Regions from separate parts of the Cupriavidus sp. DL-D2 genome, predicted to be linked through region 2. Evidence: predicted binding sites of a transcription regulator. Region 2 holds the regulator's gene; the other holds the start of a gene.
What was found. Region 2 encodes LexA, which represses DNA repair genes until DNA is damaged. Its sites were predicted from a motif close to ACTGTATNNNNATACAGT; they were not measured.
Positions count from the first base shown of each region.

Region 1: ABDB81_RS03260 (ATP-dependent helicase) is a predicted target of LexA. The motif match lies at 8,564-8,581, and genes of this name have one in related genera.

Region 1 covers NZ_JBDKXK010000004.1:75,352-91,204, forward strand. The annotation lists gene ABDB81_RS03230 (D-alanyl-D-alanine carboxypeptidase family protein) at 1-23, opposite strand, end outside; gene ABDB81_RS03235 (alpha/beta hydrolase) at 70-714, opposite strand; gene ABDB81_RS03240 (NAD(P)H-dependent oxidoreductase subunit E) at 818-1,138, opposite strand; gene ABDB81_RS03245 (dicarboxylate/amino acid:cation symporter) at 1,595-2,881, shown strand; gene ABDB81_RS03250 (sensor histidine kinase) at 3,003-5,006, shown strand; gene ABDB81_RS03255 (sigma-54 dependent transcriptional regulator) at 5,046-6,368, shown strand; gene ABDB81_RS03260 (ATP-dependent helicase) at 6,431-8,527, opposite strand; gene ABDB81_RS03265 (TlpA disulfide reductase family protein) at 8,975-9,502, opposite strand; gene ABDB81_RS03270 (thioredoxin fold domain-containing protein) at 9,613-10,068, opposite strand; gene ABDB81_RS03275 (hypothetical protein) at 10,205-10,795, shown strand; gene ABDB81_RS03280 (LysE family transporter) at 10,832-11,473, shown strand; gene ABDB81_RS03285 (hypothetical protein) at 11,553-11,702, shown strand; gene ABDB81_RS03290 (YifB family Mg chelatase-like AAA ATPase) at 11,746-13,284, opposite strand; gene ABDB81_RS03295 (accessory factor UbiK family protein) at 13,379-13,642, opposite strand; gene ABDB81_RS03300 (TorF family putative porin) at 14,164-14,964, shown strand; gene ABDB81_RS03305 (P-II family nitrogen regulator) at 15,022-15,360, shown strand; gene amt (ammonium transporter) at 15,393-15,853, shown strand, end outside.
Region 2 covers NZ_JBDKXK010000028.1:64,625-80,477, forward strand. The annotation lists gene ABDB81_RS16425 (PhoH family protein) at 1-605, shown strand, start outside; gene ABDB81_RS16430 (hypothetical protein) at 744-1,346, shown strand; gene ABDB81_RS16435 (C40 family peptidase) at 1,422-2,084, shown strand; gene ABDB81_RS16440 (inorganic phosphate transporter) at 2,139-3,146, opposite strand; gene ABDB81_RS16445 (DUF47 domain-containing protein) at 3,160-3,786, opposite strand; gene ABDB81_RS16450 (replicative DNA helicase) at 3,956-5,347, opposite strand; gene rplI (50S ribosomal protein L9) at 5,479-5,931, opposite strand; gene rpsR (30S ribosomal protein S18) at 5,962-6,240, opposite strand; gene priB (primosomal replication protein N) at 6,244-6,543, opposite strand; gene rpsF (30S ribosomal protein S6) at 6,564-6,941, opposite strand; gene ABDB81_RS16475 (asparaginase) at 7,056-8,054, opposite strand; gene lexA (transcriptional repressor LexA) at 8,269-8,925, shown strand; gene ABDB81_RS16485 (hypothetical protein) at 9,096-9,266, shown strand; gene ABDB81_RS16490 (hypothetical protein) at 10,268-11,263, opposite strand; gene ABDB81_RS16495 (hypothetical protein) at 12,254-12,559, shown strand; gene ABDB81_RS16500 (hypothetical protein) at 12,602-12,874, opposite strand; gene ABDB81_RS16505 (hypothetical protein) at 13,015-13,431, opposite strand; gene ABDB81_RS16510 (lysozyme) at 13,428-13,916, opposite strand; gene ABDB81_RS16515 (hypothetical protein) at 13,913-14,158, opposite strand; gene ABDB81_RS16520 (hypothetical protein) at 14,223-15,853, opposite strand, start outside.

The DNA of each region.
Region 1 (15,853 bases), on a different contig from region 2:
TGCGGCGTGGCTCTGTTCAGCATGTGCGGATATCCAACGAAAAAAAGGTTGCTGCGCGGACGGGACGAATCACCGTACCCACGCGTTGACAACGAGCTGCTTGATCAGGTGCAGCTTGCGATGAAAGAAATGGTCGGCGCCGGGAATGACGATGACCGGCAGTTCCTGTGGCCGCGCCCAGTCCAGCACGCTGGCCAGTGCCACGGTCTCGTCCTGCTCGCCATGGATCACGATGGTGTCGGCCGGCACGGTAGCCACCTCCCAGCGGCTCGTGGCCGTGCCCACCAGCACCAGCCGCTGCGCGGGCGTACCCGCCTCGGCCAGGCGGCGCCCCACGTGCGTCTGCACGAAGCTGCCGAAGGAGAAACCGCCCAGCGCCAACGGCAGCGAAGCTGCGTCTGCGGACCACGCGGTCTGCGTGCGCATCCAGTCGATCACGGCCAACAGGTCGTCCTGCTCGCCGATGCCCTTGTCATGCTCGCCCTCGGTATTGCCCACGCCACGGAAGTTCGGACGCACCGTGGCATAGCCGAGCGCGACGAAGGTGCGCGCCAGCGTCTGCGCCACCTTGTTGTCCTTGGTGCCGGCAAACAGCGGATGCGGATGCGCCACGAGCGCCAGCCCGCGCACGGGTTCGTTCTGCGGCAGATCGATCGAGATATCGATGGCGCCGACGGGGCCGGCGATGGTGGTGACCTGGGTATGCGCGTTCATGGTGGCAGGGGCAGGGGGCTACGGATCTACGGAACGACTGGACGACAGGCAGCGGCACAACAAAAAACCGGGCTTTGGACCCGGCGCGGGCGCGTGGTGCGGATCAGTGATCCACCATCAGTCGTTCGACGGGGACGCCGTTGACCAGATGGCTGTCGATGATCTCGTCGATGTCCTGCTCGTCGACGAACGTGTACCAGACGGCCTCGGGGTAGACCACCAGCACCGGGCCGAGTTCACAACGGTTCAGGCAACCCGCCTTGTTGATGCGCACGCGGCCTTCGGCCCCGGCAATGCCCAGTTGCTTGCAGCGCTTCTTGGCGTACTCCTGCATGGCCTTGGCATTGTGGTCGGCACAGCAGGCCTTGCCGTCGTCGCGCTCGTTCAGGCAGAAGAAGACGTGGTGTTTGTAGTAGCTGCTCATGACGGCGAGCCGGCAATCGAGGCACCAGCGGCATGAGGCTGGCAGCCGCGCGCGGCGGAATCGGGAAAGGTCGGAATTATACGTGTTCGTGCCGGCGCATCCGCATGCGGACGGCGACCGGAATTCCGGAATCGACGATGTGCGCATGGCACCCGGGACCGGCATCTGCGCGTGGAAACCTGGCTTTCATGGAGATTTGATGCCCGATGCGCCACTTTTGGGGGCATCGACAGCATTGTCACTGTCCGAATCTCCGGAAGCCCCGATTCCGGAATTCCGGAACGCCGGAAAGGCTGCGCGGGCGTTGAAAAGGGTTTTCCTTTGAAATCAAGGGCTTGTGGATTCGCCGGGCGTTGGCATGGCCGTTGCAATTAGTTACAGCAGACGCGCCCGAGGCGCGCGACGTGGGCGCCTTCCGAGCGCCCGGCACCGGTCAAACACACCGAGGAAGACACCATGAGGAAACCCTTCTACAAGATCCTGTACGTCCAGGTTCTGTTCGCGATTGCCGTGGGCATCATGCTCGGCCATTTCGCGCCGCAGACCGGCGTGGAAATGAAGCCGCTCGGCGATGCCTTCATCAAGCTGATCAAGATGATCATCGGCCCGATCATTTTCTGTACCGTGGTGTCCGGCATTGCCGGCATGCGCGACATGAAGAAGGTGGGACGCGTAGGCGGCAAGGCGCTGCTCTACTTCGAAATCGTCTCCACGTTCGCGCTGCTGATCGGTCTGATCGCATCGCATGTGTTGAAGCCCGGCGTCGGCTTCAACATCGATCCGGCCACGCTGGACACCAAGTCGATCTCGCAGTACGTCTCGAAGGCGCACGGCCAGAGCACGGTCGAGTTCTTCATGCACATCATCCCGGACACGATCTTCAGCGCGTTCGCCAACGGCGACATCCTGCAGATCCTGCTGGTCTCGCTGTTCTTCGGTTCGGCGCTGGCCATCGTGGGTGACCGCGCGCGCGTGATCCACGAGATGGTGGATCAGGTGTCGAAGGTGTTCTTCCACATCGTCCATGTGATCACCAAGGTGGCACCGATCGGTGCTTTCGGTGCCATGGCATTCACCATCGGCAAGTACGGCCTGGGCTCGCTGGTGCCGCTGCTGAAGCTGATCGGCACGTTCTACTTCACGGCCATCGTGTTCGTGCTGGTGGTGCTGGGCACCGTGGCGCGCCTGACGGGCTTCTCGATCATCCGCTTCATCGCGTACATCAAGGAAGAGCTGCTGATCGTGCTGGGCACGAGCTCGTCTGAAGCCGCGCTGCCGCACCTGATGGAGAAGATGGAGAAGCTGGGCTGCTCGAAGTCCGTGGTGGGCCTGGTTGTGCCGACCGGTTACTCGTTCAATCTCGACGGCACCAACATCTACATGACGATGGCGGTGATCTTCATCGCGCAGGCCACCAATATCGAGCTGACGCTGCTGCAGCAACTGACGATCCTCGGTGTGGCCATGATCACGTCCAAGGGCGCCAGCGGCGTGACCGGCTCGGGCTTCATCACGCTGGCGGCCACGCTGGCCGTGGTGCCGACGATTCCGGTGGCGGGCATGGTGCTGATCCTTGGTATCGACCGCTTCATGAGCGAGTGCCGCGCGCTGACCAACATCGTCGGCAACGGCGTGGCCACCGTGGTGGTGTCTGCCTGGGAACGCGAACTCGACCGTGCGCGCCTGAACCGCGTGCTGCAGGGTGGCGACGATGACAGCGTCGCGCTCGCCGACGCCCGCTGACGTGACGCTGGCCGCGCCCCCCGGGGAGGCGGCCTCTCCCGCGGGCAGCGGGGAAGCCGGGCCGGGCGGCGGTCAGTCCGGCCAGCGGGTATCATCGGCGCGAGAGCTTCCGCGCCCATCGATGCCCCATTCCGACGACTTCCTCGCCGTGCACGACCCCACCGCCCCCGACGCACTGCACGCGCCGGAGAACGGCTCGCGCTGGTGGGGATTCGCCGTCGCGCTGCTGGCGGGGCTGCTGATCCTCTGCTCGCTGACGTGGCTGCTGTCGGTGCAGCGTGGCATTGCGGCGCTGCAACAGTCCACCGCCATGCGCGCGGATCGCTACGCCGCCACGCTCGAATCCACGCTCGACCGCTACGAATTCCTGCCAGCGCTGGTGTCGCTGCACCCCTCGGTGCGCGCATTGCTGGCCTCGCCGCAGGACCCCGCGCGCATTGCCGCGGTCAACGACTACCTTGTCGATGTCAATCGGCGCGCACGCGCCTCGGCCACCTATGTGATCGCCGCCAATGGCATTGCACTGGCGGCCAGCAACCACGGCGAGCCCGGCAGCTTCGTGGGCACCGACTACCGCTTCCGTCCGTACTTCCAACGCGCCGCGCGTGGCGAGATCGGGCGTTTCTACGCCATCGGCATCACCAGCGACGAACCGGGCTACTACATCGCCCAGCCGATCGAGGCAGGTGGCAAGTTCATCGGCGTTACGGTCGTGAAGCTGAACCTGGAGTGGTTCCAGCGCGCCGGATCGGGACGTGGCGAGCCGCTGCTGGTTTCCGACGATCATGGCGTGATCTTCCTCTCATCGGTGCCCGGATGGCAGTACCGCACGCTGCGTCCGCTGCCACGCGACCTGCAGGCGGAAATCGTCAACAGCCGCCAGTATCACGATGTGGATGTGCGCCCGTTGCCGCTGCAGCCGCTCGATTCGCCGGTCACGCGCTGGCTGGCCAATGCCACGCTGAGTGACGGCGAGCGCCTGGTGCGCGTGGGCAATGCCGAGCGCGGCGCGCCCGACGTGCCCGATGGCATGGACGGGGCCGGCATGCGCTTCGGACTCTCTGCGGACGGCGCGGACCGCTATCTCGAAATCAACCGCTCGGTGGGGCCGGCAGGCTGGAACATGCAGGTCATGGCGCCGCTCGACCCGGTGCTGGCCAGTGCGCGTGGCGCCACCATCGGCGCGGCGCTCGCCTATGCGTGCGTGTGCCTGCTGCTGGTGAACCTGCGCCAGCGCCGCCAGCGCGCGCGGGACATGCAGTACAGCCGACGCCTGCTCGAAGCGGCCTATGACGAACTGGAGCGTCGCGTGGAGGCGCGTACCGCCGACCTCATGGCCATCAACGAACAACTCGAAGGCGAAGTGGCCGAACGCACGCGCGCCGAGAGCGAACTGCGCGCCACGCAGGACGAACTCGTACAGGCCAGCAAGCTCGCGGCACTGGGACAGATGGCGGCCGGCATCACGCATGAACTGAACCAGCCGCTGGCGGCGCTGCGCACGTTCTCGGATAACACGCGCGTGCTGCTGGAGCGCGGGCAGCTCGACGCGGCCACAGGCAATCTCACGGCCATCGCCGGACTCACCGAGCGCATGGGCAAGATCACCAGCCAGCTCAAGCTGTTCGCAGGCAAGGCACGGCAGCGGCGCAATGCGGTGCAGGTCCGCGCGGCCATCGATCATGTGCTGCAACTGATTGCGCCCCGGCTCGGCACCACCACGCTGGCCGTGCATGGTCTGGAAGACTGCCCGGACCTCGGCGTCTGGGCCGATGAATTGAAGCTCGAACAAGTACTACTCAACCTCGTTGGCAACGCGCTCGACGCCATTGCTGGCGAAGGCCGGCCCGATGGTCACATCGACGTGACCGTGGAAGCGGCGGAAGAGCGCGTGCGCATTGCCGTGCGCGACAACGGCCCGGGCATCGCACCGGAAGCCTTGCCGCGCCTGTTCGAACCGTTTTTCACGACCAAGGAGATCGGCCAGGGGCTGGGTCTTGGACTCGCCATCTCGTCGTCGATCGTGCGGGAGTTCAGCGGTCAATTGACGGCCGGCAACCTGGCAGAGGGCGGGGCGGAGTTCGTAGTGACGCTGCGGCGGGCGCGGCAGCCGGTGGCCGCATGAGATCGACATGCGCATGACGAGGACAGGGACATGATGGCGATGCAAGACGGACTGCGCGTGCTGTTCGTGGAAGACGAACCCCTGGTGCGCCAGGCCACGGCGCAGAGCCTGGAACTGGCCGGGTTTGCGGTATTGGCGCTGCCATCGGCGGAAGCGGCCATGCCGCATCTGAGTGCGGATTTCCCCGGCGTCCTGGTGACCGATGTGCGGCTCGGTGGCACATCGGGACTCGACTTGCTCCAGCACAGCCGCAACGTGGCGCCCGGTGTGCCCGTGATCCTCGTCACCGGCCATGGCGATATCACGATGGCCGTGCAGGCCATGCGCGAAGGGGCGTACGACTTCATCGAGAAGCCATTCGGCGCCGACCGGTTGACCGAGACGGTACGCCGCGCACTGGAGCGCCGCGCGCTGGAACTCGAAAACCTCGCCCTGCGCCGCGAACTGGCAGGCCAGGCCGCCGGCACGCGCATCATCGGCCGCTCCCCCGCCATGGGGCAGGTGCGTGACCTGATTGCCAACGTGGCAGCGACCGATGTGCCGGTGATGATCAACGGCGAGACTGGTACGGGCAAGGAACTGGTGGCACGCAGCCTGCACGCGTTGTCAACGCGCCGCGATGCACCGTTCATCGCGCTGAATTGCGGCGCGGTGCCCGAAGCGATTTTCGAGTCCGAGATGTTCGGCCACGAGCCGGGCGCCTTCACGGGCGCGGGCAAGCGCCGCATCGGCAAGCTCGAACATGCATCGGGCGGTACGCTGTTCCTCGACGAGATCGAGAGCATGCCGCTGGCATTGCAGGTCAAGCTGTTGCGCGTGTTGCAGGAGGGCACGCTGGAGCGGCTGGGATCGAATGCATCGGTGCCGATCGACGTGCGCATCGTGGCCGCCGCCAAGGGCGACATGGAAGCGCTGGTGGCGCAAGGCGCCTTCCGGCAGGATCTGCTGTACCGGCTCAACGTGGTGACGATTCCGCTACCGCCGCTGCGCGATCGCCGCGAAGACATCGTGCCGCTGTTCGAGCATTTCACGCTGGTGGCGGCCGTGCGCTACCAGCGCCCCGCGCCGATCCTCTCGGAGTCGCAACGCCAGCAACTGATGCAGCGACCCTGGCCGGGCAATGTGCGCGAGCTGCGCAATGCCGCCGATCGCTTCGTGCTGGGTGTGCCCGAGGGCGGCTCCGCTGCAAAGGCGGAATCCGTCGATGACACCACACCGCTGCGCGAGCGTATGGAACGCTACGAACGCGCCGTGATCGCGGACACGCTCGCGCACACCGGTGGGGCCGTGAGCCAGGCGGCCGACCTGCTGCAGGTGGGCAAGGCCACGCTGTACGACAAGATCAAGCGCTACGGACTATAGCTCGACTACGCTTTCTTCCCCCCCCCCGCCCGTGAAGCGGAAGAGGGGAGGAAAGCCCCTCCCTACTTCCACATATTCCGCATCCGTCCCGCCAGATCCACCTGCGGCAGTGCGGGCTTGGCCGGTGCGTCGCCGGGCATCGGTGGGGGCGGCCACGAGCGGCTGTAGAAATTCGGCATTACGCGGTTTGGCAGGAAGCGCGTGCGCGATGCATAGACGTGGCGGTCACCGAAGCCTACCTGGTTATGCACGTAGAAGCGCTGTGGCACGATGACGTCGAGGTGATCGCGTGCGCGGGTCATCGCTACGTAAAGCAGGCGGCGTTCTTCCTCGATTTCCTCGGTGGTGCCCGTGGCGAGGTCCGATGGCATGCAGCCATCCACCGCATTGAGCACGTAGACTGCTTTCCACTCCTGACCCTTGGCCGAGTGGATTGTAGAGAGAATCAGATAGTCTTCGTCGCGTGACGGCACGCCGGATTCGTCGCTCGATGCGCTCGGGGGATCGAGCGTCAATTCAGTCAGAAAACGTTCGCGCGAGCCATACGTGGCTGCGATGCGCTCGATCTGCTGCAGGTCGGCCTGCCGCGCGGGCGCATCGTCATGCATGCGTTCCAGATGCGGCAGATACCACGCCACCACCTGCTCGAATTCCGAAGGCCACGGCGAGGTGGGCGCCATCAACGTGCGCGCCAGCGAGAGCAGGTCATCCCATGCAGGCGCGGCGGCGGGCGGTGCTTCGAACGCTTCGAGTGCGAGCAGCGGCTCGGTGGCGGCCTCCAGTCCTTCGAGCACGCGCGCAGCGGTCTTCGGCCCGACGCCGGGCAGTAACTGCAGCGTGCGGAAGCCGGCCATGCGATCGCGCGGATTTTCGAGCCAGCGCACCACGGCCATCACATCCTTGACGTGGGTCGATTCCAGAAACTTCAGGCCGCCGAATTTCACGAACGGGATGTTGCGGCGTGCGAGTTCGATCTCCACTTGCGCACTGTGATCGGCCGCGCGGAACAGCACGGCCTGCTGCATCAGCGCGAGCCCCGATTCGCGCCGTGCCAGCACCTGTTCCACGACGAAACGCGCCTGATCGGCCTCGTCGTTGACCACCACCACGCCGGGCTTCTCCGCCGATTCGCGCAGCGACCAGAGGTCCTTGGTGAAACGCTCGGCAGCGAGACCGATCACGGCATTGGCGGCGTGCAGGATCGGCTGCGTGGATCGATAGTTTTGCGACAGCGTGACCTGCTGCGCGGCGGGCGTGAACTGCGCGGGGAAGTCGAGGATGTTCCGCACGGTGGCGCCACGGAATGCGTAGATCGATTGCGCGTCGTCGCCGACGACGGTCAGACCACGGCCCTGCGGCTTGAGTGCCAGCAGGATCGACGCCTGCAGCGCGTTGGTGTCCTGGTACTCGTCGACGAGCACGTGATCGAAACGCGCGCCCATGTCTTGCGCGATGCTGGGCTCAGTCAAAGCCTGCGCCCAATAGAGCAGCAGATCGTCGTAGTCGAGCACCTGCTGCTTCTGCTTGGCCTCCACGTAGCCGGCGAAGAGCGTCTTCAGCGCATCGGCCCACATTGCATAGCGCGGAAACTGCGTTTTCAGCACCACTTCGAGCGGCAACTGCGTGTTGACCACGCGCGAGTAGATCGCCAGGCAAGTTTCCTTGCGCGGAAAGCGCGACGTCTGCTCGGACATGCCGAGATCGTGCCGCACCACATGCATCAGATCGGCCGCATCGCCGCGGTCGCTGATCGTGAACGTTGGGGCCAGCCCGAGTGTCTCGGCATATTCGCGCAACAGCCGTGCGCCGATGGCGTGGAACGTGCCCGACCACTGCAACGCGGCGCGTCCCGCCCCCGTCTGTGTGCCCAGCGCCTGATCGACGATCCGCTCGACCCTTCGCCCCATCTCGGCGGCGGCCCGCCGCGAGAACGTGAGCAGCAGGATGCGACGCGGATCGGCACCGCCCACCACCAGATGCGCCACGCGATGCGCCAGCGTATTGGTCTTGCCCGACCCTGCGCCAGCAATGATCAGCAACGGCGCATCACCGTCGTACTCCACGGCAGCACGCTGCTCCGGATTCAATCGGGCGAGATAGGCGGGGGCGTCAGATGCCGGATCGGCAACATCGGCGTCGGGGGCAAGATCCGGCAGCACGGGGGATGAGGGCAGGAATAAAAAAATCTGGCGCCCACTGTATATCCATACAGCTTGGGATGGCAAGGCTCGTGATCGCAAACGGCAGTCTGCTCCCCTCTCCCGCCTGCGGGAGAGGGGCCGGGGAGAGGGTAAGCGGTGCAATCACCACACGTCGCAATTTGGACGCCATGCCCTCACCCCCACCCCTCTCCCACAAAAGTGGGCGAGGGGAGCGCATAGCTAGTGGCGTTAGTCCTGTCTCACACGCCGGTTTGCTCCCCTCTCCCGCTTGCGGGAGAGGGGCCGGGGGAGAGGGCCAGCGGTACAAATTCAGACAAGTTGTACCAAATGCGGTCGAAGCACAGAACAAAAAAGGTGCCACATGGGCACCTTTAACTTGGTGAGGCCGTCCAGTATTCCATGCAAAACAAGCGATTCTGTCCAGAATATTGAACATCTGAAGAACTACGCCGCCCCCAGCGCCCCTTCCAGCAGCTTGTGCAGCGCATCCCACTCCGGCTCGCCGACATAGCGCTTGAGGATCTTGCCGTTCTTGTCCACGACAAAGGTGGTAGGTGTCAGTTGCACGTCGCCGAATGCCTTGGCGTTGGTGCCATCGGAATCCATTGCCACCTTGAACGGCAGCTCCCGCGTCTTGGCGTAGTTCGCTACGTACATGGGTGGGTCATAGTTCATGGCGACGGCCACGAAGTCGAGTCCCTTGTCCTTGAACTGCTTGTAGGTATCGATCATCTGCGGCATTTCCTTGACGCAGGTGACGCAGCTCGTGGCCCAGAAATTGACCAGGTACACCTTGCCCTTGAGGTCTCCGGTGCTGACCTTCTGACCGGACAGCAGCGTGAACGTGGCGTCGGGCACGCTGCTGGCGGGCGTCATGGCGCGATAGCCGAAGAAGCCGAGCAGTGCGATGACGATGACGGCGGCGGCGATGGGCCAGCGCTTGCGGGAAGTTGCGGGTGTAGTGGCGGACATGGATACAGCCTTTTGGAAATCAGCACGCGGCGGACTGCGGCTATTCTACTGCCGCGCGCGGATGTGGGGGCTGCGGCGCCTCAACCGGCCTGAATCGGCATCAGGTGACCTCATCGCGCTGCGGACCGCGCCGATACGCGCGCGCGTGCCTCGTCGAGCGCTTGCTCCAGGTATGCGCCGTAGAAATCGGCCTGCATGCCGCGCAGCGGATTGGCCAGATTGCGGCCCTGGCGGTCGAGGAACAGTACAGTCGGGGCCATCGAAATATTGCGGGCCTGCGCCCAACGCTTGGCCGTGGTCATCGTGCCGTCGACATCGCGAATCGGCGTATCGGCTGTCATGTCGATTTCCCGCGCGGCGATTTCCCCGGCGGCAAGCTGGGGGCCGAGGTAGTTGCGGCGCACAGTCTCGCAATAGGAGCAGCCCGGCAGCGTGACCAGCACGACGAGAGGTTCTCCGTCCCTGGCTGCGGCGGCCGATTGGGCCGCGATATCGGTGACGGGCGGCAGATGGGCCGCAGCGCTAGCCACGCCGATACCACCAGCCAGCAGCATAGTGCCAAGCATGGACCGGACGGCGGGGAGCAGGGGGCGAACTGGCATAGGGGGCCTCACAAAATGCGACGCCGGCGACAGGCAGGGGATGCGTGGCCGCGCGGCTTCCCGGATAATAGCGGCTTGCGCCAGAATGCGCCGCCCCCCAATGCCCGCACCCGCACACATCCGCCCCCGGAAGTCCTTCCTGCTGTTGTTCACCCTGCTCTGGCTTGTGCTGGCGGGCTGCTCGCCGCGTTACGACTGGCGCACGATTGTGTCCAACGATGGCAAGTACGCCGCGATGTATCCCGCCAAGCCGACCAACGCCGCACGTGATGTCTCCATCGCGGGGCGCAAGCTGCCCATGACGATGGAAGCCGCGAATATCGGCGGCACACTGTTTGCCGTTGGCGTGGTGACGCTTCCGGTTGACGATCCGGCATTGCGGCGCGAGGCCATCGATGCCATGCAGGCGGGACTGGTAGCCAACCTCGGCGCGCATCCCGATACGCCAGCGCGCGCGAGGCAGGTGACCGTCATGTCGGCTACGCAACCGCCAGTGCCGCTGGAGGGCATCGAGGTTTCAGTGGCTGGCGTCTCGCCGCAGGACCAGTCGCCGCGCCGGCTGACCGCGCGGCTCGTGGCAACCGGAATACACGCTTATCAGGCCGTGGTGCTCGAAGCCGGCGATGCCGCGAGAGATACGCGCCAGGCCGAGCAGGTCGAACAGTTCCTCACGGGCTTTCATCCGTTCTAGATTCGTTTCGTCGTCGTATCCATCAGGGAGTGCAGTATGCGTTGGGAAGTTTGGTTGGCCTATTTTGCGGCGTGCTGGGTGATCGCTGTGTCGCCGGGTTCCGGTGCCGTACTGTCGATGAGCCACGGCCTGTCCTACGGACTGCGCAAGACGTCGACCACGATCCTCGGTCTGCAGACCGGGCTGGTCATCATCCTGCTGATTGCCGGGGGCGGACTCGGCGCGCTGCTGCTGGCATCGGAAGATGCATTCCTCGTCGTGAAGACGATTGGCGCGATGTACTTGATCTATCTGGGCGTGCAGCAGTGGCGCTCGAAGGTGGAGACCGATGCCGAGGCAGCGCCGGGCGCGGTGCGCGTGGCCGTGATGAGCCGTCGTCGCCGCTTTGCCACGGGCCTGCTGACGAACGTGACCAACCCCAAGGGCATCATCTTCATGGTGGCAGTGCTGCCGCAGTTCATCGACCCGGCCCACGCGCTGGGGCCGCAACTCGCGATCCTGGCCGCCACGATGTGCTTTGTCGATCTGATCGTGATGCATGGCTACGCGCTGCTGGCGTCGCGGATGCAGGGCCTGTTCCGCAACGCGCGCGCCGTGCGCTGGCAGAACCGCTTCTTCGGCAGCGTGCTGATGGCCGTGGGCGCCGCGCTGTTCTTCGTCCGGCGCCATCACGCCTGAGCGGCCACCTAGCCCGGGGTGGCACATCGCGTCCGGGTTTGCTTCAATGGGAGTGACCCCGTTCACCATGGAGACCCCGATGCTCATCGCCCGCGCCCAGACCATTCCGATGGGCCGCTACCATGCGCACCGCGAACCCGGCCCCGGCGATCCGCCGCCACCCGGCTTCCCACCCGACCAGGATCCGATCGAGGAACCGCCGCCGCCTCCGCTGGAGCCGCCGGTCTGAAGCGAGAAGGCCCGCCGAATGTTGGCGGGCTTTTTCGTTGGCGCTAACCCGTTCGCAACACCCTTCGATACTGGATCGCCTCGGCCACATGCTTCGCATTGAGAACTTCCGCGCCGTCCAGGTCCGCGATCGTGCGGGCTACTTTCAGGACGCGGAAGTACGCGCGGGCAGACCAGCCCAGTTTTTCCATCGCGCCGCGCAGCAGCGATTGCGCTTCGGTGTTCAGCGGACAGTGCGTGTCGATGGCACGGCCCGACAGGTCGCTGTTCGGCATGCCCTGGCGGGCCAGTTGGCGGTCGCGTGCGATGACGGCGCGGGCACGCACCGTTTCGCTCGGTTCGCCGGGTGGGCCGTCGAGCATGTCGCGCTGGTTTTGCGCGGGGACTTCTATCTGCAGGTCCACGCGGTCGAGCAGCGGGCCCGAGATGCGCGACTGGTAGCGCTGGATCTGATCTGGCGTGCAGCGACACATTCGGGTGGGATGACCAAGGTAGCCGCACGGGCACGGGTTCATCGCGGCCACGAACTGGAACCGGGCGGGGAAGTCCGTCTGCGCGGCGGCGCGCGAGATCGTGATGTGGCCGGTCTCCAGCGGTTCGCGCAGGACCTCCAGCACGCGGCGCTCGAATTCAGGAAGCTCGTCGAGGAATAGCACGCCGAGATGTGCCAGCGAGATTTCGCCGGGACGAGGATTGCCGCCGCCGCCGACCATCGCCGGTCCGCTGGCGGTGTGGTGCGGGCTGCGAAACGGCCGCTGGCCCCATCGCGCAGGATGAAAGCCGCCCGGGGTCAGACTCAGCACGGCGGCGGCTTCGAGCGCTTCGGCCTCGGTCATCGGCGGTAGCAGCCCGGGAAAGCGCTGCGCCAGCATCGACTTGCCCGTGCCCGGCGGGCCGACCAGCAGCACCGAATGCTGACCCGCCGCCGCAACCTCCATGGCCCGCCGGGCCTGTATCTGTCCGCGCACGTCGCGCAGGTCGGGGACATCGGCCGGTACCTCGCTGCGCAAGGGGGGCCGCGCGCGGGGCAGCCGGCATTCCGGCAGCAGCCCGGCGTGATGGCACACCGCGCGCAGCGTCTTGCCCGCGTACACCGCCAGGCCCTCTACCAGCGCTGCCTCCGCGCCATTCTCGGCGGCCACGAGGAAATCGCGCGGCGGCAGGTCGTTGGCCGCGCGCGCCTGGTTGTCGCGCGCCAGTCCCATCGCCATGGCCAGCGCGCCACGCACCGGGCGCAGGTCGCCGGCCAGTGACAACTCGCCCGCGAATTCAAAGCGGTCGAGGGCTTCCACCGGCAATTGGCCGCTGGCGGCCAGGATGCCCATGGCGATGGCGAGATCGAACCGGCCCGATTCCTTGGGCAGATCGGCGGGCGCCAGATTGACCGTGATGCGACGATTGGGAAACTCGAAATCGCTGTTGAGCAGGGCCGCGCGTACACGCTCCCGGCTTTCGCGTACCTCGGTGTCGGCCAGCCCGACGATGTTGAACGCGGGCAACCCGTTGGCGAGGTGGATTTCGACGGATACCGGTGGCGCTTCGATGCCGGTCAGCGCGCGGCTGCGGAGGACGGCGAGACTCATACCGTGGCGAATACCTTTTCGGAAGTGTTAAAGAAAAAGGCCACCGGAATCCGGTGGCCTTTCTGGCGAAGCAGGGAGAGGAGAGCGCTCGGGCTCATACCCCCGGTGTCGGCGGCGTGCCGGCGCCAGCGCGGGCCTCCAGCGCCGCGACCCGTGCCTCCAGTTCTTCCAGTCGCGCGCGCGTACGGGCCAGCACCTGCGACTGGACGTCGAATTCCTCGCGCGTGACGAGGTCCAGCCGCGCAAAGCCCTGGGTCATCATGCTGCGGACATTTTTCTCGATGTCCTTGGCCGGCGAGTTGCGCAGCGCTTCGCTGACCTTGCTCTGCAGGTCGTTGAACAGATCGGTCGGTTTCATGGTAACGCTCCTTAGGTGACCCGATTCGGATAAGGCCCGTGCCGCGTGGCCCCGAGGCGTGCATGCCATGGCGCATCGGCCACGTTCGCACCGAAATGGGGAAGCCAACCCGGGCATCACGCCCTCGCTTTTCGCCTTCCGATGCACCGCCTTGGGGCGCGCGCTTGCTTGGGCGATCCCGGGCATGCGTTCTCCACGTCCGGACGCCAAGCGCGCAGCACTTGACCCTTCATGACGCGGATTATGGCGCTTCAGCGCCCGCCATGAAAGCTCCAGCAAGGCTTGCCCCCGATTTTTTGCCAGATCCAGGACATTTCGTAGCCCGTTGCTGGCGCGTCATATGTGCCTCTTGCATATCTTCGACACATTGTTTCGGACGTTTCTTAAGCAGGGCGACCCCGCCCGGCATGGCTGGCATGGCAGTTGCAGTAATGGTGGCCAGGAGCGTCACCCTAAAAGCAATAAAGCAGCAGATCCCTCAAAACGAGCCCGCTAAGACTTTAGGAAATGGAGGAAACCCGATGAAGACGTCGAGCCTTGCAGCCAGCGCCGCTGCGGTACTGTTCAGCCTGGCCGCTCCGGTCGCGTTCGCGCAGACCGCCCCGGACGCCGCTACGCCCGCCGCACCCGCCGCCGAGCCGGCATCGCCCCACACGTTCACGGCCAACGTGTCGCTGGTGTCCGACTACCGCTATCGCGGTATCAGCCAGACCAACCTGCGTCCGGCCATCCAGGGCGGGTTCGACTACGCGCACGAAAGTGGCTTCTACCTCGGCAACTGGAACTCGAGCATCAGCTGGCTCGAGGATTCGGACGGTTCGGTGTCCGCACCGGTCGAGATGGACTTCTACGGCGGTTTCAAGAACACGTTCAAGGTCTCCGAACTTGAGTTCAACTACGACCTGGGCGTGCTCCAGTACTTCTACCCGGGCGGCTACACGACCACCCGTCCGTACACGACCGAACTCTACGCCGGCATTGGCTATGGCCCCGTGTTCCTGAAGTACTCGCACTCGGTCACGAACCTCTTCGGCATTCCGGACAGCAAGAACAGCTACTACGTGGACCTGACCGCCAACGTGCCGCTGAACTTCTGGGACCTGACCTTCAATGCCCACGTGGGCTACCAGCGTGTGGACGGCAACAGCGATGCCTCGTACACGGACTGGAAGGTGGGCCTGACCAAGGATCTGGGCAAGGGCTTCTCGCTGGCCGTGGCCTATGTGGATACCAACGCCCGCGAGTCGTTCTACACGAGCGCCAACCGTGGCCGCTATCTCGGCAAGGCCGCCGCCTGGGCATCGATCACCAAGACTTTCTAAACCACACCCCTGAGGCATGGCGGCCCGCCTGACCGGGCCGCCCCGAGGAGAAACCCGATGAAACTCATCATTGCAGTCATCAAGCCGTTCAAGCTCGACGAGGTGCGCGAAGCGCTCTCGGACGTAGGCGTGTCCGGCATCACCGTGACCGAGGTCAAGGGCTTTGGCCGGCAGAAAGGCCACACCGAGCTGTATCGCGGCGCGGAATACATCGTCGACTTCCTGCCCAAGGTGAAGATCGAGGTGGCAGTGCCCGACGAGGTGGTGGAGCGTGCCATCGAAGCCGTGGAGAAAGCCGCCCGCACCGGCAAGATCGGCGACGGCAAGATCTTCATCGCGCCGATCGAACAGGTCATCCGCATTCGTACCGGCGAGACCGGCGGCGACGCGCTGTGACACCAGAGAGACAAGAGACAGAGGCAACGGAAATGAAAACCTGGATCAAGCGATTCCTGACGGCCGGCGCGGTGACGCTGGCACTCGGCACAGCCGGCCTTGGCCTGTCCACCCACGCGGTGGCACAGGACAAGCCCGCCGCCGAAGCCTCGGCACCTGCTGCGGCAGCCGCCGCTCCGGCCGCTGCCGCAGCAGCCCCTGCCGCGCCCGCCGCAGCGCCGGCAGCCGAAGCCGCACCGGCCGCTGCCCCCGCACCGGTTCCCAACAAGGGTGACACCGCCTGGCTGCTGGTGGCCACGGCCTTCGTGATCCTGATGACGCTGCCGGGCCTGGCGCTGTTCTACGGCGGCCTGGTCCGCTCGAAGAACATGCTGTCGGTGCTGATGCAGTGCCTGGTGATCTTCTCGGTCGTGGCGCTGCTGTGGGCCATCTACGGCTACAGCTTCGCGTTCACCGAGGGCAACGCATTCTTCGGCGGCGTGGATCGGCTGTT
Region 2 (15,853 bases):
TGCTGATGAGCCCCGATGTCGATTTCGTGACGCTGCTGGGCCAGGCCGGAACAGGCAAGACGCTGCTGGCACTGGCATCGGGGCTGGAGCAGGTGCTCGACCAGAAGATCTACAACGAGATTATCGTCACGCGTGCCACCGTGCCCGTAGGTGAGGACATCGGTTTCCTGCCGGGTACCGAGGAAGAGAAGATGCAGCCCTGGATGGGCGCGTTCGACGACAACCTCGAAGTCCTGCAGAAAAGCGACGACAGCGCCGGCGAATGGGGTCGCGCGGCCACGCAGGAACTGATCCGCTCGCGCATCAAGGTCAAGAGCATGAACTTCATGCGCGGCCGTACCTTCGTGAACAAGTTCGTCATCATCGACGAGGCGCAGAACCTGACGCCGAAGCAGATGAAGACGCTGGTCACACGGGCGGGTCCGGGCACCAAGATCGTCTGCCTGGGCAATATCGCCCAGATCGACACGCCCTACCTGACCGAAGGTTCGTCGGGCCTGACCTACGTGGTAGACCGTTTCAAGGGATGGAGCCACAGCGGCCACGTGACGCTGGCGCGCGGCGAACGCTCGCGCCTGGCAGACCACGCCGCGGACGTGCTGTAGCGTTCATCGGAACACAATTCGACTGGCAAACCCATCGGCCGGCCCATGTTCCATGGCCGGCCGATGTTCCTTTCGCATAGTGTGGCGCCTCCGGCCGCGTCGGTCTCCGACTGACAGCCGGCGCTGCACGGCCCGGCTATGATGGCCGGTGTGTCCATGTCGATATGGGAGGCGTCGATGATCCGACAACAATCATTCAGCAGATACCTGTCGAGTAACAGGACGCTGTTTTCCCGCCGCGCCAGCAACACGCGGCGTCGGCGTATTGCGGTGGCCACGCTGGTGGGCGCCACCGTCCTGCTCGCCGCCGCCCTGCAACCGGCCAAGGCGGCGGAAGGCCCGGCGAGTGTGCCGGGTGCCGCCAGCGCAGCGAGTGCGGCTCCGGCACCCGCGGCGGCAAACACGCCCGCCGTGGCGGAAGAAATGGTGATCCGCACGATGGGTCCGGTTAGCTATGTCTGCGGCGGTATTGCGGAAGACCAGCGCGCCAAACTGGCCGAGAAAGAAAAGAACTTCAATATCGGAATCCTGTTCTCGCAGGGCGCCAACAGCGAGTTCATCGCCGATGTTGACGTAAAACTGACACGCGACGGCCAAACCGTTGCCGAATTCCGGGCGGGCGGGCCGCGCTGCCTCATACGTGCGCCAGAAGGCAGCTACAATATCGAGGCCCGTTACAAGGGCCAGCCCAAGACTATCAAGGTGAGCACCGGCACGCGCAACGCGCAACTGCGTTGGTAAATCGACGCAGGTAGTCGCGCAATTCGCTCTCCACGTCGCATCGAGGCTGGTCCGGCTTTTCGATCGACAGGAAGGATGCCGCCCCGCCCGCTCTCACCACCCGCTCCACATGCACACGCGTTTTCACGATCACGCGCTGCGCTGAGCGCGCTGTGCGCCAGCGCCTTGTTGCTGGCCGCCTGCGCAGGTGGCCCGCCGGCACGCCAGACATCATCCCTGCCCCGCACCCCAGGCAAGCCGATGATCGACCCCAGCGCCGGACTCGAGGAAATATCGATTCAGGCGATGTCGCTGGTCGGCACGCCTTATCGCTACGGCGGCAACACCCCCGATTCAGGATTCGATTGCAGCGGCCTGGTCCGTTATGTCGTGTCGCGCGCCGCCAACGTCAACCTGCCCCGCACCACGGATCAGATGGGCCAGCGCGGCACATCGCTGGATCGCAGTCAGGTGGCGTCGGGCGACCTCGTGTTCTTCAACACGACGGGGCGCGCGAACTCGCATGTTGGCATCTACGTTGGCCAGAACCGCTTCGTCCACGCACCCGCTACCGGCGGCACGGTGCGGCTCGAAGACATGGGCAAGTCATACTGGGCTTCGCGATACAACGGCGCGCGTCGCGTGGTGGCTGTGAGCAATCTGCCGATGACGCCCACGCCGATCCCAGCCGCCCCCGTCACCCCGACTGCACCTCCACCGGAAGACGACGACCCCATCGCGGCCTTTGCCCGCCAGTAAGTAAAAAAGCCAGGCGCGATGCCTGGCTTTTTTATCGGATCGATCCCGCCGATCTCACAGGATCTGCTTGCCTATCCACCAGGCAATTGCCGACATGAATGCCGATGCCGGAATGGTCAGTACCCAGGCCCAGACGATGTTGCCTGCCACACCCCAGCGCACGGCCGACATCTTCTGCGCCGAACCCACGCCAACGATGGCGCCGGTAATGGTGTGCGTGGTCGACACTGGCACGCCCAATGCCGAGGCAATGAACAGCGTCAGCGCACCCCCCGTCTCCGCACAGAAACCACCCACCGGCTTGAGCTTGGTAATCTTCTGGCCCATGGTCCGGACAATTCGCCAGCCGCCAAACAGCGTACCGAGGCCGATGGCCACGTAGCAGCTCACGATCACCCACATCGGCGGCTCACCGCCAGAGGCCACGTGGCCGCTCGCGATCAGCAGCATCCAGATGATGCCGATGGTCTTCTGCGCGTCATTGCCACCGTGACCCAGGCTGTAGAGCGATGCCGACACCAGTTGCAGGCGGCGGAACCAGCGGTCCACGCGTGACGGCGGCGTGCGGAAGAACGTCCAGCTCACGATCACCATCATGATCGAGCCGAGCAGGAACCCCAGCAGCGGCGAGATCAGGATGAAGGCCACGATCTTCAGCAGCCCATTGCCCACCAGCGCTCCGGTGCCGGCCTTGGCCACCGCGGCGCCCACCAGGCCACCGATCAGCGCGTGCGACGACGACGAAGGAATGCCGTAGAACCAGGTGATGACGTTCCACGCGATGGCACCGACCAGCGCCCCGAATATCACGTAGTGATCGACGATCGCCACATCGATCGTCCCGGTGCCGACTGTCGCCGCTACCTTCAGATGGAAGATGAAGATCGCCACCACATTGCACATGGCCGCCATGGCCACTGCATGGTGCGGCTTGAGCACACCCGTGGAAACCACCGTGGCAATCGAGTTGGCCGCGTCGTGGAAGCCGTTCATGAAGTCGAACAGCAACGCGAGCGCGACCAGCAGGCCGATCACCCACAAGCTCATTTGTATAGTTTGCATGCCGGTGCGGTTCTCAGGCGTTTTCCAGGACGATGCCTTCGATGATGTTCGCCACGTCCTCGCACTTGTCGGTAATCGACTCGAGCTGTTCGTAGATCGCCTTCAGCTTGATCAGGCGCTTGACGTCGGTTTCCTCGCGGAACAGCTTCGACATCGCAGCGCGCATCACACGGTCCGCTTCCGATTCGAGCTGGTCGATCTGCTGGGCCGTCTTCAGGATGGTGCTGGCATTGCCCATGTCTTCGAGCAGGGCCACCGCGATCTTGACCTGGTCGCAGCACTGCACGCAGATCCGGGCCAGGTGGCGCGCTTCATCGGTCAGGTGGGTCACGTCGTAAAGCGAGATCGTTTCCGCCACGTCTTCCATCAGGTCCAGGATGTCGTCCATGGTCGTGATGAGCTTGTGGATCTCGTCGCGGTCCAGCGGCGTGATGAAGGTCTTGTGCAGCAGGTCGATCGTGTCGTGCGTGACGCGGTCAGCCTTTTTCTCCGTGGCTTGCACGCGGCGGGCATGGGCTTCGGCGTTGGGCAGGTCGTTGACCAGCGCTTCCAGCTCGTGCGCGGCGGTCACCGCACAGTCGGCATGCTGGTTGAAGTATTCGAAGAACTTGCCCTCCGTGGGCATGAATCGACCGAACATGAAATGTCCTTGTGGCGCGCCTCACGGCAGCGCTCGGTTGTGTGGCAAATGGGAGCGGAGCAATCGCACAACAGCCGCCTCGTGGGCGGCTGTCATCAAAGCGCAATATTTTACAGGGTTGCACCGCATGTAGGTGTAACCCCTACGGTGAATATCGCTCAGGTGTCGCTCAGTTGTCGTTATCGAAGAACGCCGGACCGCCGCTGAAGTTGTCGAACTTGGTGAACTGGCCCAGGAATGTGAGGCGAACGGTACCAATCGGGCCGTTACGCTGCTTGCCGATGATGATTTCGGCCGTTCCCTTGTCCTGCGAGTCGGCGTTATAGACTTCGTCGCGGTAAATGAACAGGATCACGTCGGCATCCTGTTCGATGGCGCCCGATTCACGCAGGTCGGACATCACCGGGCGCTTGTTCGGCCGTTGTTCCAGGCTTCGGTTCAGCTGCGACAGGGCGATCACCGGACAGTTGAGTTCCTTCGCCAAGCCCTTCAACGACCGCGAAATCTCGGAGATCTCGGTCGCGCGGTTCTCCCCGCCGCCGGAACCTGACATCAGCTGCAGGTAGTCGATGATGATCAAGCCTAGCTGCCCGCACTGGCGTGCCAGGCGGCGCGAGCGCGCACGCAGTTCCATCGGATTCAGCGCCGGCGTCTCGTCGATGAACAGTTGCGCATCGTTCATGCGTTGGATCGAATGCGTCAGACGCGGCCAGTCCTCGTCGAGCAGACGACCGGTACGCAGGCGGTGCTGGTCCAGGCGCCCGACCGAGCCGAGCATACGCATGGCCAGTTGCACACCCGCCATTTCCATCGAGAACACCGCGACGGGCAGGCCTTGTTCCACGGCCACATGCTCGCCGATGTTCAGCGAGAACGCGGTCTTACCCATCGACGGACGACCTGCCACGATGATCAGGTCACCGGCCTGCATACCGCTGGTCATGCGGTCGAGGTCGATGAAGCCCGTGGGCACGCCGGTCACATCCGTGGAGCTGTCGCGATGGTACAACTCGTCGATACGCTCCACCACCTGCGTCAGCAGCGGCTGGATTTCCTGGAACCCCTTCTGGCCACGCGACCCCTCTTCCGCAATCGCAAAGACTTTCGATTCAGCCTCGTCGAGCAGCTCGCGCACCTCGCGCCCCTTGGGCGCGAAGGCCGCAGACGCAATGTCGTCGGCCACGGTGACCAGCTTGCGCAGCACCGACCGCTCGCGCACGATTTCGGCGTAGCGGCGGATATTGGCGGCGCTCGGCGTGTTCTGGGCCAGCGAGTTCAGGTAGGCCAGCCCACCCACTTCCTCGGCCTTGCCAGACACCTGGAGCATCTCGAACACCGTGATCACGTCCGCCGGCTTGGTGGCGGAAATCAGGCGGGCGATGCTCTGGAAGATGAGGCGGTGATCGAAGCGGTAGAAATCGGCTTCGGAGAGAAAATCGGCAATACGGTCCCAGGCGGCATTGTCCAGCAACAGGCCACCGAGTACCGATTGTTCGGCCTCGATCGAGTGCGGAGGAACCTTGAGACTGTCTAGTTGGGGATCTGCGGCGGGCGCGTTCATGGGGGGCAATTATAGCGGCGGGAGCCAGGCACGAAGCCGGGCCGCAAACAAAAAAGGCAGGAGCGCTGGCCCCTGCCTTTTCGTGCATCGGACGCACCGGCCAGGCCGGCACATCGTTTGCCAGGTACGACTTAGACGTGTTCGCCCAGGACGGACACGTTGATGTCGACCAGCACGTCGGTGTGCAGTGCCACGCCAACGGTGTAGTCGCCCACCAGCTTCAGCGGGCCGTTCGGCAGGCGGACCTGCGACTTCTCCAGCTTGAAGCCTTGGCCTTCCAGCGCTTCAGCGATGTCGGCGTTGGTCACGGAACCGAACAGACGGCCGTCCACACCCGACTTCTGGGTGATCTGAACGGTCAGGCCGTCCAGCTTCTGGCCTTCGGCTTGTGCGGCTGCCAGCTTCTCGGCGGCGGCCTTTTCCAGCTCGGCGCGCTTCACTTCGAATTCGGCGATGGCCGTTTGCGTTGCACGGCGAGCGCGCTTGGTCGGGATCAGGAAGTTACGTGCGTAACCGTCCTTCACACGAACGATGTCACCCAGGTTGCCCAGGTTGATGACTTTTTCCAGCAGAATGATTTGCATCGTGTATTTCTCCTTGCGGTCCCGGGACTATCAGTTCTTGTGCAGGTCGGTGTACGGAACCAGCGCCAGGAAGCGGGCGCGCTTGATAGCCGTGTCGAGCTGACGTTGATAGTGAGCCTTGGTACCGGTCAGGCGGGCCGGCGTGATCTTGCCGTTGTCGCCGACGAAGTCCTTCAGCGTGTCCAGATCCTTGTAGTCGATCTGTTCGACGCCAGCCACGGTGAAGCGGCAGAAGCGCTTGCGCTTGAACAGCGGGTTCTGTTGCTGGAAGCGCTTCTTGTTCTTGTTGTCACGTTTGACGAATGCCATGATTCAATCCTTTTCGTATGCTTTACATCGAGTGATGTGAAAGACCAGTGTCTTGCTGTTGCGGTGCTTGCGCGCCAGGAATCCTTCGCAATCGATTACCGCTTCGAGCGGCAATCTGAGCAGTTGCTGGGCGATGGCACCAATGCCCATCGCCACCACTGCGAATTCCACCTGCCGGGGCGTTTCCGCCTCGACGACCTCGCCGCCATGCTGCAGGATGCAGTTGACGACCGGGACGCCTGCCGGCGTATAGCGCAGCGTATCGCGCTCCGCGAGCGTTGCGGTCAGCCGGAGCTGGTTCACCGCGACACTGCCGTCCGCACTCAGGCGGCGGCTTGGCCTTCCGTGGTCGTTTGCGCAGCCTTGCGGGCTTCTTCGCGCTGAACTTCCTTCATCATCGGCGAAGGTGCAGTCTCAGCCTTCTTGGTCTGGACGATCAGGTGACGCAGCACGGCGTCGTTGAACTTGAACGCGTGTTCCAGTTCAGCCAGCGTTTCCTTGCCGCACTCGATGTTCAGGCAAACGTAGTGAGCCTTGGCCAGCTTCTGGATCATGTAGGCCATCTGACGGCGGCCCCAGTCTTCCACGCGATGGATCTGGCCGTTTTGCGACGTAACGAGCTGCTTGTAGCGCTCGATCATCGCAGGCACTTGTTCGCTTTGGTCCGGATGGACGATAAATACGATTTCGTAGTGACGCATTGACGCTCCTTTTGGATGAGCCACCCGGGCGTCAAGTCCGGTGCGGCAAGGTTGAGTAGCCCGCGAGTATAGTACGGAATGGCCGGACCCCGCAAGATTGGGCCTCTGCCCCGATCAATGCGCCGCAAACGTCGCCTGCAGGCGCACAGCGTCACCCGCGAGCCCGGGATCGTTCGCCAGCACCACCGCCAACAACACGCGCGCCTTGTAAGGATTCAGGTCTCCGGCCGATACGAAGAGACCGACAGCCGGCACAGGCTTGCCCGGCATCGTCACATGACCCGCGCCGGTCCGCGAGCTGCGCACGACGGCGACACCACAAGCCGCCGCGTCGGCCAACGCCCCGGCCAACGTCTCGTGGATCGATCCATTGCCAGCAGCGGCCACTACGATCCCTGTCACCCCGGCCGAGACAAGCGCGTCGACCATCACCCTGCCCGGCTGCGCATAGCTCGCCACGACCTCGACGACGGGCCATGATGCCGGCACGGGCAGAGGCTGTGCGAAAGCTCGCGACACGCGCACGAAACGCACGAAGGCATCCTGGACAAAACCCAGCGGACCGGCGGTCGGCGAGCCGAAGGCATCCACCGCCGACGCATGCAACTTGGCCACATCCCGCGCTGCGTGAATCTCCTGGTTCAGTACGACGAGCACACCCTTTCCGCGCGCCTCCGGACTTGCCGCTACCCGTACGGCATCGAGCAGATTCAAGGGGCCGTCCGCAGACAGCGATGTCGACGGACGCATGGCCGCGGTCATCACCACCGGCACCGGACACGCCTGCGTCAGGTGCAGGAACATCGCCGTTTCCTCAAGCGTATCGGTGCCATGCGTGATGACGATACCGGCAACATCCGGCACACCTGACCAATGCTCAACCCGGCACGCAAGCGTCTGCCAAAGGGAGAACGCCATGTCCTTGCTGTCGACCTGGGCCACCTGCTCGGTCTCGATGCGCGCCACATCGGCCAGCGCGGGCAAGGCTTGAACGAGTTGCGATACCGGAACCGTGGCCGCCTGGTAATGCGCACTGCTGGCAGCGCTACCGGACGACCCGGCGATGGTGCCGCCCGTGGCGAGCACGACAATACGAGGCAGGGAAGCTGACATGTTGTTCGAGGCGTGGATTGGCAGGACGTGGGCGGCGATTGTACCCGGCGAACTTCGACTCGAAATGCGCGGCAAACCCGACTGCGAGGCCCGCGAGGAATTTGCCGAGGTTAAGTCCGCTGCGCAAATTGTGCTTGCACTTCACTCGATACTGTATAAAATCACAGCATACTGTTTAAACATACAGTGCCTCGGCACGAGAGACCGGCGAACCATGGCTACCCTGACACCCCGGCAGCAGCAGATTTTCGACCTAATCCGCAACACGATCCAGCACACCGGCTTTCCGCCGACGCGCGCCGAGATTGCTGCGGAGTTCGGCTTCTCCTCGCCCAACTCGGCAGAGGAACATCTTCGGGCGCTGGCGCGCAAAGGCGTCATCGAATTGACGCCCGGCGCTTCACGCGGCATCCGCCTGAAGGTTGGGCGGAGTGATTCGGAACGTCCGGACCAGCTTTCACTGGCCATGGCCGGCGTGCTGCAACTGACGTTGCCATTGGTGGGCCGCGTGGCGGCCGGCAGCCCGATCCTCGCCGCGGAACATATCGACCGGCAGTATCAGGTCGACGCATCGGTCTTCGATGAACGTCCTGACTACCTGCTCCGCGTACGCGGCCTGAGTATGCGCGACGCCGGTATTCTCGACGGTGACCTGCTCGCCGTGAAGAAAGCCAGCGAAGCTGCCAACGGCAAGATCGTCGTGGCACGGATCGGCGAGGACGTCACCGTCAAGCGCTTGAACAAGCGCGGCGACTCGATCGAACTGATTGCCGAGAACCCTGATTTCTCGAACATCGTGGTGCAGTCTGGACGCGATGAGTTTTCTCTGGAAGGTATCGCTGTGGGCCTGATCCGATCGTCAGGCTTCTGATATCCGCCTGGCGCGGTAGCACGACTCACTGAAATACGTCGCCGCTCCGCGCCAAGACCCAGGCAGCACGGCCGTCTGCCCTGGTCACCCGCTTTGCCTTGCCCATGCCGCCCCGTTTCCGTCGAACGAAGGGTGCGGACTCCTGCTGTCGCAAATTTCGAGGTGCTGCCATGCTGCCATCCCTTCCCGTCGCTTCCCGCCGCCCGGTCAAGCCCGTGCCCTTCCGTCAGATCAAGGGCGTACGCGTCTATCAGGGCGCCCAGCGGCGCACGATGGTCGGCAACATGGCCGCCATCTGCCGAATGCTCGAACTGGCAGAACCGTCCCCCAACGGCCGCTAGCCTCCGCGCCGGGCTAATCCCTCGCATCCCTCGCGCGGCAAGCCTGGCAAAGTCTTGAGGACTTTGTAAAAAGTGGAGTTGCAACCTCACCACGTGTAATTAAGGCTACGCTTACATCAGCCGGAAGCGTGGTTAAATTCACTGGCGCGCAATGCATCACTGGCGCAGTCGCGTCATGCGCAGAACCGGACCTTGTCACCCGCCAAGGCCCGGTTTTTTTTGGCATGCGTGTTACCTTGCCACCTCGCCTTTTAAAGCATAAATCAGGCGAATCTTGATGATCGGGGCTTTATGGGATTTTGAGTAAAACGCGGTGTTGGACGCGGCTTGGTCTCCCGCCATCCAAAGATGCATGCCTTACACGCTACGCTGACATGAAGACAGTATCTGCAGCAGGACAGCAATCGAAAGGACAAGAGGCCCAGTTGCCACAAAAAAATTGAAGGCAGGCTTTTCCCTTTTGACACCACAGTGAGGGCAGGTGGGCTCCTCATCATCTATTTCTTTCTGGCATTCGGTGCACGAAACCTGCGCCATTTCAAACCACCTCCTTACCCGGCCGTCATCTGCCGCATCAATCGAAGATGCGGAATACAAGTCCGGATTGATGCCGTGACGAGACATTGGCCACGACGAGTTAGGGGGCGCCTTGAACGGGTAGAACTGGCCGACCGCTAAAGAGAACCAGAAGTGTTGCGACACGCTGGACCACGCGAACGCGACAGCCGGACCAAAAAAGCAAAATAGCCGCTTGGAAGCGGCTATTTTAGAGTAATTCTTTGGGGTGGCTGACGGGACTCGAACCCGCGACAACAGGAATCACAATCTGAGCCATCAAGCCTTATCCGACATACGTTTCCGGGAGATCGTTGGGAATACTGAAGGTCCAAAAACCGCGAAAACTCTCGTGTTTTTTTTGGCGTATTCCCACCAAAACCACGGGCCAACGCGGCCCTTGAAGTCGGCCACCGGATTCATGCACCACCACGGCGCCGCTACGACTACAGCCTGCCGTCGGCAGGCTTCACAGGCTGTTGGGTGGCAGAAATAATGGTGGCAGTCGTGACTTGCCCTTCAAGCTCTGTAGCGTTCACGCTGAGATACACGGGCGATTTACCCCACTCGGCCTGCTGCAGCGCTCGCACATGCTCTCGGTCGAGACTGTCGTCCCTGAATTTAGCCGTGAACTCGCGCCCATCCCCGAGATAGCGCACCTTGATCCGGAACTCCTCTTCCTTGCTGGTATCGACCGAGAGGATTCGGTAGTTGCCGTTGATCTGAATTTCGTTGGACGTGCGTCGCACGGTCGAGAGTACCTGGCGAGCCTCTGCCTGGGTCAACTTGACGCCATTCAGGTCGATCAGGTCCGCATCGGAAATACCTTTCAGCATCGCCATGCTCGTGGACGCTGCGGTTTCTTGAACAACTGCCAGTTTGGGCTGCGCGGCAAGCGCTTCGGTTACCAGGGCCAACCGCGCCGTCTCTTCCTTCGAGAGGTTCACGAGCTTATCCGCCTCAACGTCAAGCTCCTTTTTCTTGAGCTCTTTGTTGGCGTAGTGCTTGTACATGGTCGTAGCCGCCCAGAGAGTAGCTCCGACTACGCCGAGAATGACGATGTGCGAGGGTTCCATTTTCCCAACGAGGCTAGTTACAAGCTTCTGCGCGAAGTCCGAAAGATCGACGGTGACGAGAGAACTCCCCTCCTCCACCTTTGCCTTAAACTCAAGCTCGGCTTTGTCGGCTTCCTTCAAACTGCGCGCGTCGGGCTGGTCGTAGACCAACTGCGCGTACGTCTTGTTGATGCCATGCTGGAGGTCCAAGAGACCCTGCATGAGGCTCGGCGTAATTGTGCTGTGGTACTCATCACCTTTCAAGGTGACTTGCACTCTCGGCCAATCCTGAAATCGCAGGTGAAAGTCTTGCCCGAGTTGCTCTCCCAGCGCCTTCTTCAACAAGTCGAAGGCATCCTTCTCACTATTGACGACAAACTCCGGCACAGCTTCCCCCGTTGAAATTTTTGGCGGAGTATGCCACGTAGTCGGAAAAATTGTGAATTAAGATCCGCTTAAACCAGTGTTCAACGTGAGCGAGAGCTGTTGTCCGGGGCGGGCTATTATACTGTATATTTATACAGTATCCTCTGCATACCCTTGCCACCACGCCTCCACTGGCTTCCTTGCTCTGCGCCGCAGTCGGTCAATCTACGCCAGCCTCCCGCTCCCAGTCGTCACAGACCACCCGCGGACAAGCTCGCCCAAGCCTGCACTCCAGGCGCATTCTCGGGTGAGGGTATTCATAGGGCACACTGACCACCAATCGCGAACACGTGCGACAGGCGTACCGGTCCCAGACAACGTAGGACGGTATGGGCGGTGCAGGCGGCTGGAATCCGGTTGACATGCAAATACTGTATATCCATACAGTATTTGTCGGCAATCGGGACTGACTTGAGAGCGCAGAGAGCGCCGCTCCAAGATCATCTATCGCAAAACCATTCCCATTGGAAAATTTTCACGAATATGTGGTCTTCAAGCGTGCTGCCGTGAACCCTTGAGCCGCCTGTATTTGCGGGAATGTGATCTAAACGCACATGACGGCGAGGCCACTCATGCCGCTTGTCAAGTCTGTTACAACCTCCTGCTTTCACTATACTTAGCCCACACATTTGACTTGAACCACCACATCTAGTGGCATTTTTGGAGAACAAATGGAAAGCACTGTCAGGGCTCGCTGAGCAATCCGCCGCTTGGCGAGCCAAAAAGGAAAGACCCCGATTGCGCCAAATTTGCATAGGCAACGCAATCAGGGTCTTGGGCGGCGTGAGCCTGAGAAAACGAGGCCCCTTACGGGAAGCTTTCGTTCGGGGGCAACCGGACTTCAAGCATCCTCAAACTCTCGGGCTCAATTCTAGAGGTTGTAACGGGTACAGCAAAACCCGGTTACATGTAGAAATCTGGTGGCATTGACACCAAAAGCGAAATTGAGCTATGACCAACTTCACTGTTCGAGTAGTACTCCACGGCGTGGATGACGATGAGTCCGAACTGTACACGGACCTTCACGACCAGATGCGGAAGCAAGGCTTCTCTCGTCAGATCACGCTGAAAAACAGCGGCACTTGGAAGCTGCCGCCCGCCGAGTACAGCAAGGTTTCCGCCGACGCTGGCTCTACTGTGCTTGCAGCAGCAAAGAAAGCCGCACTTGTCGTAATGGGCAGCGAACTCTCATTCTCTATTGTTCTGACGGAGAGCGAGAAGCCGCGTCTTATCCACAATCTCGAACCGGCCAAGTAACCTGCCGGAGAGGCCGTAGCAATCTCGCTACGGCCTCAGGCATTAACGACGCCTCGCCCTGATCTCCTGCTCGATGTCCGCTAGCCTCTTCCCCTGCTCCGCCGCGCGCTCGTCGCGCCAGGCAAAATCCCTCCTGGCATCAGCGGCAGTGTAGCGATCGGACTCCATCCGCTCGATGGTCTTTTTCATCGCTACCATCTCGGTCTTGATCTCGATCAGCGCCGAGTTGGTGGCCTCGCGCTGACCATAGTAGGCTGAGATTGCGGCCACCAAGGCCACCAGCAGCCCCCAGAACGGGATGGTCGGCCGCTCCATTCGCACTGGCAGATGCTCATTCCCCTGCATAGCACCCCTCCCTGGCTGTGATCGCCGCGTCGAGCGCAAGCCAATCGCGTCGGACCTTGTGGTAGAGCTCGGCCGCCGACACATACGCGCGGACCACTGCGCCCATGCTGTCATCGGCCGGTACCGGCAGCTTTTCCGCCGGCAGCTTCCGCAGGCTCGCCGGGATCGGTTGGCACTCTGCCCTCGGCGGCGGCAACGAGGCTGCGCATGACGCCAGCGCCAACGCGGCAATCACGAAACACGGGCTTTTCAACAATTTGCGGCTCCACTTGTTCCCGGATGGTCCGGTAGATGGTGACGATCTTTTCGCGGTCCTCTTCCTTGGCCGCGATGACGTCCTGGTCTTTGGTGACGAGCTGCTTGTTCAGCCTCTCCACTTCCTTGTTGCGCGCGTCGATGCTGGCCTTCAGTTCATTCTGGCCGGCGCGGAAACCTTCGGCATAGATGCTGTTGCGCAGTGCCAGCGCGCCGACCACGACCGCAACAACGAGGCCGACGCCTATGCCGATCTTGAGAAATGGGTTCATGAACGACTCTCCAGGCGCCCCTCGCACATGGCCCTTTCTGTGGCACGTCGAGTGACGAGGCCGGGCAGTTGCCGCCCGCCGGCATACACCCAGCGGGACAGCTCCGCGCAGCCGCCCGCGTAGTCCCCAGCGTTGAACTTGCGTGCCATGGACGACCGGCAGTAGGCCGACGCGCCGACGTTGAACGCGAAGCTGGTGGCAGCCGCCAGACGATACGTCTGCCCCTTCAAGCCGGGGGTGCAGGCCAGCACGCCCTCGGCATGTTCAACCAGATCGCTATCCAGCAGCACTCCGCACTCGGCTGCCGTGTACGGGCGGCCGAGCACGGCCGTTTTGGTATGCCCTGCGCAGGCGGTCACGATGCCGATCGGATCCTTGTAGCCGCGCAGGATCACGCCCTCGAACTTCGGCACATAGGTCAGCAGCAATGCGGCCGCACCTGCGCCAACCGACGCCTGCAGAGTCCGTTTGCCCGCGGTGCTCATTCGTCGGCCTTGCGCGCGTCCTGAATCTCCTGCAGGACGGCTTGCAGGTCAGGCTGCGAGACGACGCGCGCGAACGCCGCAGCGAAGGACACCAGCGCCGCAAGCATCGCGACCATGGCAGGCTTGCCCGTCAGCCACAGTTCGATCCCGGCCTCCGTGCTGGACATCACGCCGGCCAGCAGCGAAAGGCGCACGCTCCACAACTTCGGAAATTGCTTCTTCCAGTCTTCGATGAATTGCATCTGGACTCTCCAAAAGAAAGAAGCCCGCGCGAAGGCGGGCTGTTCGGTTGCTGGGGTGGGTGTGCTACGCCTGCACGGCCTGGTCAGTACTGAATACGCGCCATGTGCCGCCATCGCGGTAGACATAGACGCCTGTGCCGTTGTTGGCCGCCTCGCCCACCTTCCGGCCATTCGACGCAAAAACGATAGACCGATCGTCGTAGTTCGGCAGAGTGGCCACGGTGTACTCCGGCAGGATGATCTCCCGATCGAAGATGGACCGGCCGGCGTAGTAGTTTTGTTGGCCGGCATCGGCCTGCTCAATGTTGCCGATGAACAAACTGCCCAGATCGCCGTTGGCCGCTATCACCTGCACGCTGTTGCTCGTGCGCTGCTGCAAGCTGGCCGCGCTACCTTCCGGGCCAAACAACAGTTGCGCGATGTTCATGATCAGCGCCTTGTCGCTCTCCGACCCACCGTAGGACCGCATGATGAGGCTGGGTACGCCGTTGACAGCTTCGATATAGAACTGCCCGATCATGCGGTGGCTGCGCACGTCGCGGTACTCGGCGGTGCCGAACGTGGTCATCAGGTCCAGCTCACCCAGAATCAGCCCAGCCACGAACCTGTTCGCCGCATCGGCGGGGTGAACCCCATCGCCCTGCCAGCCCAACCTTGTGAGTTCCGCGAAGTCCTTGCACGCGCCGTACCCGTCGAAGTACGCGGATTCGTTGGCGAGTGATTGGGTGCGGAAGATGGTGTTGTTCGCCTGCAGCGCGGCCGCATCCCCGTTATCCGGCAGGCTACCCACCACGATCTTCGAGAACGCTGGCAGGCCAGCGAAGCGGGCGAACATAGCCGGCACGTTGACGGCGGCGTTCTCTTCCTTCGCCTGGACGAACATGAGCTTCACGTTCAGGTCCGTCAGCAGGGCTGAGAGGATGGCCGTGTTGGCGTAGTTCTGCTGGCTCATGATCGAGCCGCCGCGCCCGAACGACATCGGCACGATGCCATACGCCTTGAACAGCCCGCCGCGCAGGTAGACCACGGTCCCAGTGGCCGTCACGCGGATCTTGTACGCCTTGGTCGGGTCGCAGGTGAACTGCACTTTCTGCAACCCGAGCTGAGTGTCCGACAAGCTGACTGTCTGCGTGGCAAGCTGGGCGTCGCCATCGTCCAGGTCAAGCAAATCCACTTTGGCAGACCCCATGCCCGGACCCTTGGCGAGATAGACGCGGGCCGTGGCCCAGCCATAGCTGGCGCCGGCATCCACTCGAAGCGTCGCCGCGTTCGACAGCCGGATGTGGTCGCCGCCCGGTAGGTACGTGAAATCGGCGAAGCCGCCCGTGCCGTCGAATACCGTCTGGCTGATGGGCGCCGCGCCACTATCGAAGAAGGTGCCTGTCAGCACTGGCTGTGACATCCCCGGCACGCCGTTGGCCGTGCCCATCGCCATGCCGCCCTGGCCGTAGCTTTGCAGCAGCAACAGGATGAACTGGCTCCAGACGTGAGACGAGACGGAATCGCCCCAGCACCCTATGCCGATGAACCCGTTCGGGTTGCCCGTGCCCGTAGCGTTGTGGTAACTGGCGAGCGCGGCGTACAGGTCGCGTAGCGTGTGCTTGCCCTCCAGCTTGCTCATGTTGGCGCGAACGTCGCCGGGCATACCGCCTGATCCGGGTTCACCGGGAGCGCCCGGGTCGCCTTTGAAAAACG